Regions from separate parts of the Halomonas sp. DP1Y21-3 genome, predicted to be linked through region 1. Evidence: predicted binding sites of a transcription regulator. Region 1 holds the regulator's gene; each other region holds the start of a gene.
The links. Region 1 encodes FNR, which switches genes on or off when oxygen is low (the NO sensors DNR and NnrR bind a similar motif). Its sites were predicted from a motif close to TTGATNTANATCAA; they were not measured.

Region 1 (4,278 bases):
CTTTGAACAATTGGCAGAGCGACTTGGAGTCCCGATCATGGGACGCCATACGGCCCTGGGCGACGCCGTCACCACGGCGCTGATGCATCTGCGCCTGGAGAGCGGGGCACTCACGGCGCCATCGCGCTGACCCGGTGCCGTCATCCGCGCTGACCCGTTGCCGTCATCCGCGCTGACCCGTTGCCGTCATCCGCGCTGACCCGGTGCCGCCCGCACCGGCAACCATTCACCTGCAAGGAGATCCTGTCATGAGTCTGCACGCCATGTTGACCCTTCTCGAGCCCACGCTGCTGGCGCTGGGCCTGGTCTCGGTGCTGGTGGCCTACCTCCAGTACTATCGCCGTACCCGGGACCTGTGGGGCATGGTCAAGTTCTGGGAGAAGCGCCTGACCCTGACCGTGCGCGAGTTTGGCTGGCAACGTGCCGGCATCCTGCTGCTGTTGCTGGGCGTGGTGGTGCGCTATCTGCTGGCGCTGAACGTCGTCTAGGGCTTGTCTGAAAAGTGCCTGCGCTCGGTAATACGGCGTTAAAAATCGTCTGGTGCGCCAGCCCGGTCAAAATGCTCATTTACACCCCGTAAACTGCGCTTTCTCACCGATTTTTGCCTTGTCTAACCTTCGCTCGTCGACTTTTCGGACAGCGCCTAGGGCCTGGCTGACAGGCACTTGCGTTCTTCGACTTGCCAGGCCAGGCCAGACCAGGCCACGACGCGCAAGGGCGCCACTACGGCGGTGTCGTCCTTGGCGGTTTCCGATGTGCCGCCGACGAAAAGCCCCTGCCGTATTGTCCTCGCCGGGGTAAGCGGTCGCTGACCTCTTCGCCACTAAAGCGTCCGGATGGTAGACTGGCGCCTCTTTCATTTTCAGCCGTGATGTCCCGCTCCCATGTCGCCACAGTCCGCCTCCGCCACCCTGTTCGATCCCCGTACCCCCGAGGATGACCATCTCTCGATCGATGCCGGCGTCAGCCCGGCCGACCCTGCTGCGGGTGGCGATCAGACGGAAGCCCAAGTTCAGGCCAAGGCACGGCGTGAATTCAACAAGCTGCAGAAGCGCCTGCGCCGCCAGGCCGGCAACGCCATCATCGACTACGGCATGATCCAGGAAGACGACAAGATCATGGTGTGTCTGTCTGGTGGCAAGGACAGCTACACCATGCTCGAGATCCTGCGCAGCCTTCAGCGCAACGCGCCGGTCAACTTCTCGCTGGTGGCGGTGAATCTGGATCAGAAGCAGCCGGGCTTTCCGGAGCATGTGCTGCCGAACTATCTGGACAGCATCGGCGTGGACTACCACATCCTCGAGCGCGACACCTATTCGGTGGTGAAGGAGAAGACGCCGGAGGGCAAGACCACCTGCGCGCTCTGCTCACGCCTGCGGCGCGGCTCGCTCTATGGTTTCGCCGAGGAGATCGGGGCGACCAAGATCGCTCTGGGCCACCACCGCGAGGACATTCTCGAGACGCTGTTTCTGAACATGTTCTTCGGTGGCAGCCTCAAGGCGATGCCGCCCAAGCTGCTCTCCGACGACGGCAAGAACATTGTCATCCGTCCGCTGGCGTACTGCCGCGAGGCCGATATCCAGGCCTACAGCGAGGCGATGGAGTTCCCGATCATCCCGTGCAACCTGTGTGGTTCCCAGCCCAACCTGCAGCGCCAGGTGGTCAAGGAGATGCTGGCCGAGTGGGAGGTCAAGCATCCCGGGCGCCTCGAGAGCATGTTCAAGGCGGTGACCAATGTGGCGCCGTCGCAGCTGGCGGATCGGCAACTGTTCGACTTCGAGGGGCTGGAGGCCGTACAGGCCGAACGCCAGGCCCGGCGCATCGACGTGGTGGATGCCGGCTGATCTCGCCAACAGCGAATGTGCATGACGCCATGACAGCAAAAGAGGCCGCATCTCCGGATGCGGCCTCTTTCTTGTCACACGCCATCTATTACGCTTTGCTTTCCAGATCATGGATACAGGGCCCTGCCGGCCAGGCCCGACACACTGCTGCCAGGCCCGCTCAGGTAACTTCGGTGTCGGCCAGGGTCGACAGCGCGGTCAGATCGAGGATATTGACCTCACGTCCCGATACCGCCACCAGATCCTGCTGCTGGAAACGCCCGAGGATACGGCTGACCGTTTCCACCGCCAGCCCCAGGTGATTGCCGATGTCGGCGCGGGACATGGACAGGCGGAAGCTGAACGGTGAATAGCCGCGGCGGCGGAAGCGGTCCGACAGGCCGAGGAAGAAGCAGGCCAGGCGCTGATCGGCGGTCTTGCGTGACAGCAGCTGCATCATCCGGCGGTCCTCTCGCAGCTCCTTGCTCAGGGTGCGAAACAGCTGGGCACGCAGCTCCGGTAGGGTCTGGGTCAGCGCATCGAGGCGGTCGAAGGGAATCTCGCACACCGTGGTGGTCTCCAGCGCCACCACGCTGCCGGGATAGCGGCCGTCGTCGATGCCATCCAGCCCAACCAGTTCACTGGGCAGGAAGAAGTTGGTCAACTGAGCTTCGCCGCTGCCTTCGGTGGTGATCTGCTTGAGACTCCCCGATCGGACCGCGAAGACGCTGGTGAAGCGATCTCCCTGCTCGACCAATCGTGTGCCTTTCTTGATCGGCGGGTGACGACGGATGATGGAATCGAAGCGCTCGAGGTCGGCGGTCTCCAGCGACAGCGGAAGGCACAAGGAACTCAGGCTGCAGGACTCACAGCGAGTCTCATGCAGCATGGGACGCCGCCGATCTTGGGCCGTAGGACTCATTCGCAGCTCCTGTGGATCTGGGATCGATATTGACTGGGCCATGGGGAGAACAGACGTCGCCCGTACAGCACGTTGATGGCACTATTCTACACCCTCAGATCAGCTAAAAGTGGTGCCTACCTCTTTAGGATTAATAACTTAGAGGTAGGATGCGTCATTGATGCAGCCCAGTCCAAAGTTGCCAGACGGCAAAGGCGATGATCATGCCAGCGGCGACAAGGCGTGTTGCCCGATGCGCCAGCAGGGCCTGCATTTGTCTGGCGGCGAGGCCCGTCACCACCAGCGCCGGAAGCGTGCCAAGACCGAAGCTCGCCATCAGCAGTGCGCCCTCGAGGGGCTCGGCCCGTGCCAGGCTCCAGGCCAGCATCGAGTACACCAGGCCACAGGGCAGCCAGCCCCAGATGGCGCCCAGCGCCACCGCCTGGGGCAGACGCACCACCGGCAACAGGCGTCTGCCGGCGGGTTCCAGGTACCTCCAGAGGTGACGTCCCAGTGCCTCGACGTGACGCAGGCCTTTCCATAGATCGGCAATGTAAAGCGCCATCAGGATCAACATCAGGCTGGCGACGATCTGCATCAGGCCACGCAGGGTCGGCGAAAGGCCGATCACCGAACCCAGGGCGGCAACCAGAGCGCCCGCCACACAGTAGCTGGTGATACGACCTACATTGTAGCCGAGCACAAGTGTGCTCACCCGCCAAGGTTGACGCATGCTGGGTGGGATGGCAAAGGTCAGGGCGCTCATGATACCGCCGCACATGCCAATACAGTGTGCACCGCCGAGCAGGCCAAACACGAAGGCCGCCATCATGGGAGGCAGTTCCAGGCCGGTAGGGTTCACTCAGGCCCTCTGGACGATGGACCACGATCGGATGTCTGCGCAGGCGTTTCGGAAGAGGAAGCGCCGTCATCGGCACCGCGAGTGTCGTCCTCATCCTCGAACAGGATGCGATAGGCGGGGCCTTCGAGGTCCTCGAACTGGTCGTTGCGCACCGCCCAGAAGAAGGCCCAGACCGCCAGGCCCAGCAGGATCAACGACAAGGGTATCAACAGGTAAAGGATGCTCATGGGCCGGGGCTTGCGGTGACGGGTGAAGGCGTCGCGGTCGGCCTGGTGCGTCCGCGCCGCAGACGCAGGGCATTGCCGATGACCAGCAACGAGCTGAGTGACATGCCGATGGCGGCAAGCCAAGGGGGCACGAAGCCCAGCGCCGCTGCGGGCAGCGCCACGACATTGTAGAGCACCGACCAGGACAGATTCTGGCGAATGATGCGACGGGTCTGGCGGGCCACCTCGATGGCTTCGACGATACCCGTGAGCGGTTCGCCCAGCAATACCAGATCGGCGCGGGTGCGGGTGAGGTCGCTGGCCCCGGCCATGGCGATGGCGAGGTCGGCGCCGGCCAGTACCGGCACGTCATTGATGCCATCACCGACCATGGCCACCTTTTCGCCCTGTGCCTGTCGCGCCTTCAAGTGCCCGAGCTTGTCCTCGGGGGAGGCCTCGCCACGCCACTGATCGACGCCCAGTGTG
Region 2 (4,278 bases), on a different contig from region 1:
GTCGACGAGTTCTACGACCGTGGCGTCAAGCTGTTGATGTCCGCCGAAGCGCCGGCAGAGGCGCTGTACGAGGGTGGCAAGCTGGAGTTCGAGTTCGAGCGCACTCTGTCCAGACTTCAGGAGATGCAGTCCCGGGAGTACCTGGCGCTGCCCCACAAGCCTTGAACCGACGGTGATTGCGTGTGTCCGAGGGGGTGACGGCACGCTTTCGCTCATGTAGAATGCGCGCTCGCTCGACCGTTGTGGCGGCATCGTCCGGATTTCCGGGTGCCGCGCAACCAAGAAAAATAGGGATGATCTCTTCGCGGCGTGGTCTCGCTGAACACCTGTCGGGTGTCCACAACACGACGAAAGGGATCCAACACATCGAATTGGTGATTTCATCCATGAAGACGTTCAGTGCTAAGCCGCAGTCCGTCCAGCGCGACTGGTATGTCGTCGATGCCGCGGACAAGACGCTCGGTCGTCTGGCTACCGAAATTGCTCGCCGCCTGCGTGGCAAGCACAAGCCGGAATACACTCCTCACGTTGATACCGGCGACTACATCGTCGTGATCAATGCCGAGAAGGTTAAGGTCACCGGCAACAAGGCCAGCGACAAGATGTACCATCGTCACACCGGTTACCCGGGTGGCCTGCGTTCCATGACCTTCAGCCAGCTGATCGACCACGCTCCCGAGCGTGTCATCGAAGGTGCCGTCAAGGGCATGCTGCCGAAGGGTCCGCTGGGCCGTGCCATGCACGCCAAGCTCAAGGTCTACGCCGGTTCCGAACATCCGCACGCTGCCCAGCAGCCGCAAGAACTGAACATCTGAGGGGATCTTCGCCATGACACAGCAGTATTACGGTACCGGGCGCCGCAAGACCTCAACCGCGCGCGTCTTCCTCAAGCCGGGCACCGGCAAGATCACCGTCAACAGCCGTGACCTGAACGAATACTTCGGTCGCGTGACTGGCCGCATGGTGGTTCGCCAGCCGCTGGAACTGACCGAGACCCTCGGCCAGTTCGACGTCTATGTCACCGTCAAGGGTGGCGGCGGCAGCGCCCAGGCCGGCGCCATTCGTCACGGCATCACCCGTGCCCTGATGCAGTACAACGAGGACTTCCGTCAGCCGCTGCGTGCTGCCGGCTACGTCACTCGTGACGCACGTGAAGTCGAGCGTAAGAAGGTCGGTCTGCGCAAGGCGCGTCGTCGCCCGCAGTTCTCCAAGCGTTAATCAGCCACGCTTGCCGATCAACAACGCCCGGGCCATTGGCCCGGGCGTTGTCGTGTCCGGGGTTCGAAAAATTGTGTGCTGTAGTGCTCTGGTGGTGGGGATCATCGGGTCGCCTGGCGGCGCTTGTTTCCCTCGTTAATCTGTCATCGTCTATGCCTTTTGAGCCGCCCTGTCCCTCAAGGCGAACAGGCACAGTGGTATAAAGTTGTTCCACGTCAATTGTCTGGGGCTTGCGCAGGGGGTCTGGGTCAGCCGGCTTCTTGTGCCGGTGGGGGGGATTTCCTAACATACAATCCACTTGTATCCGTGGTCACGGACATTCAAGGGGCCGTGAAAACAACAACGGATAAAGTCTGATGGGAGAAACCAGATCATGGCAGACAACGGCGTGAACAAAGGGCGACGCCGTTTCCTCGTAGGGGCGACCTCCGTAGTTGGAGCAGTCGGCGCCGTCGGGGTAGCGGTACCCTTTGTGGCTTCCTGGCAGCCTAGTGCCAGGGCTCGGGCGGCGGGTGCGCCCGTTCAGGCGGATATTTCGAAGCTCGAACCCGGGCAGCGAATGACCGTCGAGTGGCGGGGCCGTCCTGTATGGGTCATCAATCGCACGCCGGAGATGATCGAACGTACCGAGGCGTTGACCGACGAGGTGCTGGCAGATCCGGATTCCGCCAAGCCGATGCAGCCGGACTATGCCGGCGGTTCGCTGCGCTCCATTCGGCCCGAGATCGGTGTGCTGGTCGGCATCTGTACGCATCTGGGCTGTTCACCGCTGTTCAAGCCGGAGCCCAACGCCGAAGGCGTCGGTGTCGATGACTGGCCCGGTGGCTTCTTCTGCCCGTGCCATGGTTCGCGCTTCGACCTGGCGGGCAGGGTGTTTCGCAATGTGCCCGCTCCGGTGAACCTGGAAGTTCCACCCTACTACTTTGTCAACGAGTCGGTCATCGTGGTCGGCGAAGACGGGGAGGGCGCATAATGGCGAATCCCAACAAGGCCAAGGCCGAACGCGGTTTCATGCGCTGGGTCGATGATCGCTTCCCCGCCACCCAGATGTGGCAGGAGCATCTGTCCGAGTACTACGCGCCCAAGAACTTCAACTTCTGGTACTTCTTCGGCTCCCTGGCGCTGCTGGTGCTGGTCAATCAGATCCTCACCGGTGTCTGGCTGACCATGAGCTTCAACCCCAGCGCCGAGGGTGCCTTCGCCTCCGTCGAGTACATCATGCGTGATGTCGAGTACGGCTGGCTGATCCGCTACATGCACTCCACCGGCGCCTCGGCGTTCTTCCTGGTGGTCTACCTGCACATGTTCCGCGGCCTGCTCTATGGCTCCTACAAGGCGCCGCGCGAGCTGGTGTGGATCTTCGGCATGGCGATCTACCTGGCGCTGATGGCCGAAGCCTTCATGGGCTATCTGCTGCCCTGGGGACAGATGTCCTACTGGGGTGCCCAGGTCATCATCTCGCTGTTCTCCGCCATCCCGAGTATCGGTCCCGACCTGGCCCAGTGGGTGCGCGGTGACTATCTGATCTCCGGGATCACGCTGAACCGCTTCTTTGCCCTGCACGTGGTGGCGCTGCCTATCGTGATCCTGGCGCTGGTGGTGTTGCACATCATTGCCTTGCACGAGGTGGGGTCCAACAATCCCGACGGCATCGATATCAAGGCCAAGAAGGACGAGACCGGCAAGCCGCTGGACGGCATTCCCTTCCATCCGTACTACACGGTGAAGGATATCGTCGGAGTGGCGGTGTTCCTGTTCGTGTTCTGCGCGGTGATCTTCTACTTCCCCGAAGGCGGCGGCTACTTCCTCGAGAAGCCAAACTTCGAGCCGGCCAACCCGCTGAAGACGCCGGATCATATCGCCCCGGTGTGGTACTTCACGCCCTTCTACGCGATCCTGCGCGCCATCACCTTCTCGCTGTTTGGGCTGGACGCCAAGTTCCTCGGGGTCATCTTCATGGGGGCGGCCATTGCGGTGCTGTTCGTGCTGCCCTGGCTCGACCGCTCTCCGGTGCGCTCCATGCGCTACAAGGGCTGGATCTCCAAGGTGATGCTGGTGCTGTTCGCGATCAGCTTTGTCATCCTCGGGGTGCTCGGGGTGCTGCCGCCGACCGGCGCCAGGACGCTGCTGGCCCAGATCTGCACCGTGATCTACTTCGCCTTCTTCGTGTTGATGCCCATCTATACGCGGCTGGAGAAGACCAAACCCGTTCCTGAAAGGGTGACTGGCTAATGAAAAAGCAACTGTTCGCACTGCTCTTCGCGCTGGTCCCGCTTTGCTCCTTCGCCGCGGGCGGCGAGGGGGTGCACCTGCGCAGCATGTCGCCGGATCTGGAGAACCAGGCCTCGCTGCAGAACGGGATGAAGCTCTACGTCAACTACTGCATGGGCTGTCATTCCCTGGAGTACCAGCGTTTCTCCCGCGCGGCCGAGGATCTGGGGATGCCCCAGGATCTGGTCGAGGACAATCTGATCTTCTCGCCGGAACTGGGGTACAACGACCAGATGCACAAGGCGATGAGCGCCGAGGATGCCGAGGTATGGTTCGGCAAGGCGCCGCCGGATCTGACCCTGGAAGCCAGGCTGCGCGGCACCGACTGGATCTACAGCTATCTGCTGAGCTTCTATCGTGACAGCGAGCGTGCCACCGGGGTCAACAATGTGGTGTTCCCGGCGGTGGGCATGCCCAACGTGCTCGAGCCGCTGCAGGGGGTGCAGGAGAAGGTCTGTGCAGCCTCCGACCATGCGGTCGGTGACGCCGAACTCGATCCGCTGACCGGCAAGTACCAGTCCTGCGAGACCCTGCAGGTGACGTCGCCGGGCAGCATGGAGCCCAAGGAGTTCGAGCAGGCGGTGTATGATCTGACCAACTTCCTGGCCTACGTGGGCGAGCCGTCCAAGCTGCATGCCCAGGCGCTGGGACCGAAGGTGCTGATCTTCATCCTGCTGTTTGGCATCATCGCCTACTTCCTCAAGCGCGAGTACTGGCGAGACATTCACTGACCGATTGGTCCACCATGGCGGGCGCGGGGTCGATGACCACGCGCCCGTTGCCTTTTCT
Region 3 (4,278 bases), on a different contig from region 1:
CGAGGATGTCGTGCATGGAGTCGCGAATGGTCCGCGATACCGTGCAGTTGATCAGGCTGACCGCGGGCTTGTAGCCCTCGGCTCCGGCGTTGGAGGTGATCCGGCCTGCCGGCACGGCGCCGTTTTCCAGCGCCCAGCGAAACTTCGGCAGCCACTTGTCGGCGGCGTCGCCCTCGACGGCGGCCAGCGCCTTGGCCACGCGGTCCCAGGTGGCCTGAAGGTCGGCGTCGACGGGCTGGCCGTGGCGGTCCTTCAAGCGATACTTGGCGTCCCAGATGTCATACGAGGGGCCCTGCATGGGAACCTCCTGCGACAGGGCGGCGGCCTTGGCGGATGTGGTCATGAAAGCTTGTCTCCGATGAAGTTACCGGCAAATAAACGGGGTCGTAAAGGGGCGGATGCGCGCTCCGGATAAGCTCGGGCACCCTACCAGATATAGTAAAATTTTCGACCGGCGGCACAATATAAACGAAAAATCGGGCCATGGAAGACCCGATCGTTAATTCGGCTTTGGCGCATGAAAGGTAGCGCGGCCTACCCCGGGCGTCTCGCCCCGGGGCAGCCGCGATAGAGCCGGCTAGACGGTGCGCGAGAAGCGCCCGCTGCCGGGGACCAGGTAGGCATCGAAGGCCATGGCCACGTTGCGCATCATCAGGCGTCCTGCCGGCAGTACCCTGAGCGCTTGCTGCTTGATCTCGATCAAGCCGTCGGCCTGCATCTCGTCGAGCTGGTCGAGGGCGCTGGCGAAATGCGTGCGAAAGTCGATAGCGTGACGGGCTTCGAACTCGGCGAAGCGCACCTCGCCGTGACACATCAGCGAGGTGATCAGTTCGGCACGCAGCTGGTCTTCGTCGCTCAACCGATAGCCCCGCAACACCGGCAGCCGCCCGGCCTCGAGGTGCTCGGCGTACTCGGCGGTGGTCTTGACGTTCTGGCTGTAGGCGTCGCCGACCTTGCCGATGGAGGTGACCCCGAGCCCGATCATGTCGCACTGAGCGTGGGTCGAGTAGCCCTGGAAATTGCGCTGCAGGGTACCGTCGTGACGGGCTCTGCTGAGTTCGTCCTCGGGCAGGGCGAAGTGGTCCATGCCGATATAGACGTAGCCCGCCTGGGTCAGCCGCTCGATGGTCAGCTCGAGCAACTCGAGCTTGCGCCCGGGCGGCGGCATGTCCTCGTCGCGGATCAGCCGCTGGGCCTTGAACAGCGACGGCAGGTGGGCGTAGCTGTAGGCGGCGATGCGGTCGGGTCTCAGCGCCACCACCTTGGCCAGGGTGGCGTCGAAGCTGTCGCGGGTCTGCAGCGGCAGCCCATAGATCAGGTCCACCGACACCGAGGCGAAGCCGGCGTCCCGGGCGGCGTCCACCAGGGCCGCCACCTGGGCCTCGCTCTGCACGCGGTTGACCGCCTTCTGCACCAGCGGATCGAAGTCCTGGACGCCGAAGCTCAGACGATTGAAGCCCATCTCGCGCAGTTCATGGATCTGGGCGGGGGTCACCGTACGCGGATCCACCTCCAGCGAGAATTCCCGGCGCTGCTCCGGGGCGAACCGGAAGTGGCGCGCCAGGGCGTCGATCAGCCCCTTGAGCTGGTCATTGGACAGAAAGGTCGGGGTGCCCCCACCCAGGTGCAGCTGGTTGAGCTCCCGGGTCTCGTCGAACAGCGCCGCCTGCAGGGCGATCTCGCGCTTGAGCAGCGCCAGGTAGTCGGCGGCACGCTCGCGATTGTGCGTAATGATCTTGGAGCAGGCACAGTAGTAGCAGAGGCTTTCGCAGAAGGGCACATGGACGTAGACCGACAGCGGCTTCGGCTCCCCCTGCTGGCTGCGCTCGACCGCCTGGCGATAGTCGGCGACACCGAAACCGTCGTGGAAGTGCGGCGCGGTGGGATAGGAGGTGTAGCGCGGCCCTGGACGGTCGTACTTCTCGACCAGCGCACGCTGAAACGGCAAAACATCGGATGACATCGACAAGGCCCCTCGTGACACGACCGCCCGACGGCGGCATCTGTCGGCATTGTCGCACGTCGAATCCGCCCGTCCCGGCAAGACGAAGCCAGACATGATCTGCATCAAATCACGGCAGCGGCATCACGGCGCTTGCCCCTGTGGCGTGTTCTCGCCCGAGGTAGTGCAAACGCGAGCCAACCGCAATGATGCCCCTGCCATCCCAGTGATCCCGATCAAGCATAGTACGGAAGACGTACCTCTCCCCGCCTAAAGTTGACCAACGTCATAGGGTATTGTCGCTGAGCGCTCCAATACTCGAGAGTCCCAAGGGACATCCCGCACAAACCGTGATGCCTGACCCAAGCCGCACGCCGCTTGCGTCAGGTATCACGCCCCAAGACCGAGGAGCGCTCATCATGAAATGGATCCCCCTGGCCGCGCTTGGCGCCGCCTGTCTGTTCAGTCTCAACGCCCAGGCCGCCGGCGACGCCGCCGCCGGTGAAACCAAGATCGGCGCCTGCGCCGCCTGCCATGGCACCGACGGCAAGGCCACCGGACCGATCTATCCCAACCTGGCGGGTCAGAACGCTCCGTACCTGGAAAGCGCGCTCAAGGCCTACCGCGAGGGTCAGCGCGGTGGTGGCATGTCCGCCATCATGGCGCCCCAGGCGGCGGCCCTGTCGGATCAGGATATCGCCGACATCGCCGCCTACTTCTCGTCGCTGACGCCCTGATCCCACCCTGGTGCGCGAAGCGTCCTTGGGGCGCTTTGCGCCTCGAGGTCATGCCATGACCCAAGCCCCCCGCCAATTTCCCCGCCACTGGTCTTCTCTCCTGCGCCTGCTTGTCGTGCTGTTGGCGATGTGGTTGAGCCTGCCCGCCCTGGCGCTGGAATTCGATCAGTATCCCGGTGACCTTGGCAGCGCCAAGGGTGACCTCGCCCTGTTTCAGCAGGCCTTTCCCGGTACCGACAGAATAGAGCCGGTGGCCGACCTGCCGTGGCCGGTCAATGCGCTCTACCGTGGCGACGAACTGGTCGGCTACGCCTTCGAGAGCGCCGAGGTCGCGCCGATCCCCGCCTACTCGGGCAAGCCGGTCAACCTGCTGATCGCCATCGATCCTTCCGCCAGCCTGCGCCTGGCCAAGGTGCTCAATCATTCCGAGCCGATCATGCTGGTTGGTATCCCGTCAGAGCGCCTGGACGACTTCGCCGACCAGCACCTCGGCACCCCGGTGACGTCGCGCCTGGAGGTGGGAGAGGACGTCGATGCCATCTCCGGCGCCACCGTGACCGTCATCGTGGTCAACGACACCATCATGCGGGCAGGACGCCTGGTCGCCGCCGCCCTTGGGCTGATCGAAGACCCCGCGGCAGCGCCAATCGCCCGTGTGCGCGACGAGGTCTACGCGCCCGCCGACTGGCAGGAACTGCTCGACCAGGGGGCACTGGGTCACCTGACCCTGCGCCAGGGAGAGGTCGATGACGCCTTCGCCGGCACCCCGGCGGAGCACTACCTGAGCGGCCAGCGTCCGCCCCGCGACGCCACCTTCATCGATCTTTACCTGGGCTACCTCAATGCGCCGAGCGTTGGCCGCAATCTGCTCGGCGAGCGCGGCTACGACCAGTTGATGGCGAGCCTCGCCCCCGGCGAACACGCCGTTGCCCTGCTCGCCGATGGCAGCTTTTCCTACAAGGGGTCGGGCTACGTGCGCGGCGGCATCTTCGATCGTATCGAGCTGGTCCAGGGCAACGCCTCGATCAGCTTCCACGACAGCGACCAGCGCCGCCTGCCGCGCCTGGCCATCGACGGAGCCCCCGCACTAAGCGAACGCGACATCTTCGTGATCCACGAGGACGCCCACTTCGACCCGGGCACGCCCTGGCGGCTGAACCTGCTGGTGCGCCGGGCCTCGGGGCCGCTGACCCAGGAGTTCACCCGCTTTCATCTCGACCAGGCGCTGCCCGAGGCCTTTATCGAGCGCCCCGAGCCGGTGGAGCCCGCCCCGCTGTGGCTCGAGATGTGGCAGCAGAGTCGGCTAGAGCTGATCGGGCTTGGTGCTGGACTGGTGACGCTGTCACTGATCCTGGCGTTCCAGGACGCCCTGGCGCGTCGCCCGCGCCTGCTGCGCAAGGCCTTCCTGCTCTACACCCTGGTCTATATCGGCTGGGTGTCGCTGGCCCAGCTCTCGGTGGTCAATGTGCTGGCGCTGATCCATGCCGTCATCCCTGCCGTCGCCAATTCCGCCAGCCATGGCTTCAGCTGGTCGGCCTTCCTGATCGACCCGCTGATGTTCGTGCTGTGGGTCTTCGTGGCGGTCACTCTGGTGCTGTG

Region 2: petA (ubiquinol-cytochrome c reductase iron-sulfur subunit) is a predicted target of FNR. The motif match lies at 1,424-1,437, and genes of this name have one in related genera.
Region 3: hemN (oxygen-independent coproporphyrinogen III oxidase) is a predicted target of FNR. The motif match lies at 2,058-2,071, and genes of this name have one in related genera.

Annotation. Positions count from the first base shown of each region.
Region 1 is NZ_JAHVJM010000001.1:799,603-803,880, reverse strand. It holds gene KUV74_RS03480 (3'-5' exonuclease) at 1-130, shown strand, start outside; gene KUV74_RS03475 (hypothetical protein) at 249-488, shown strand; gene ttcA (tRNA 2-thiocytidine(32) synthetase TtcA) at 885-1,844, shown strand; gene fnr (fumarate/nitrate reduction transcriptional regulator Fnr) at 2,005-2,745, opposite strand; gene KUV74_RS03460 (sulfite exporter TauE/SafE family protein) at 2,900-3,586, opposite strand; gene ccoS (cbb3-type cytochrome oxidase assembly protein CcoS) at 3,583-3,813, opposite strand; gene KUV74_RS03450 (heavy metal translocating P-type ATPase) at 3,810-4,278, opposite strand, start outside.
Region 2 is NZ_JAHVJM010000006.1:164,365-168,642, forward strand. It holds gene zapE (cell division protein ZapE) at 1-165, shown strand, start outside; gene rplM (50S ribosomal protein L13) at 387-815, shown strand; gene rpsI (30S ribosomal protein S9) at 829-1,218, shown strand; gene petA (ubiquinol-cytochrome c reductase iron-sulfur subunit) at 1,592-2,191, shown strand; gene KUV74_RS17345 (cytochrome b) at 2,191-3,450, shown strand; gene KUV74_RS17350 (cytochrome c1) at 3,450-4,220, shown strand.
Region 3 is NZ_JAHVJM010000003.1:610,605-614,882, reverse strand. It holds gene KUV74_RS11385 (adenosylcobalamin-dependent ribonucleoside-diphosphate reductase) at 1-343, opposite strand, end outside; gene hemN (oxygen-independent coproporphyrinogen III oxidase) at 578-1,963, opposite strand; gene KUV74_RS11375 (c-type cytochrome) at 2,362-2,679, shown strand; gene KUV74_RS11370 (NosR/NirI family protein) at 2,735-4,278, shown strand, end outside.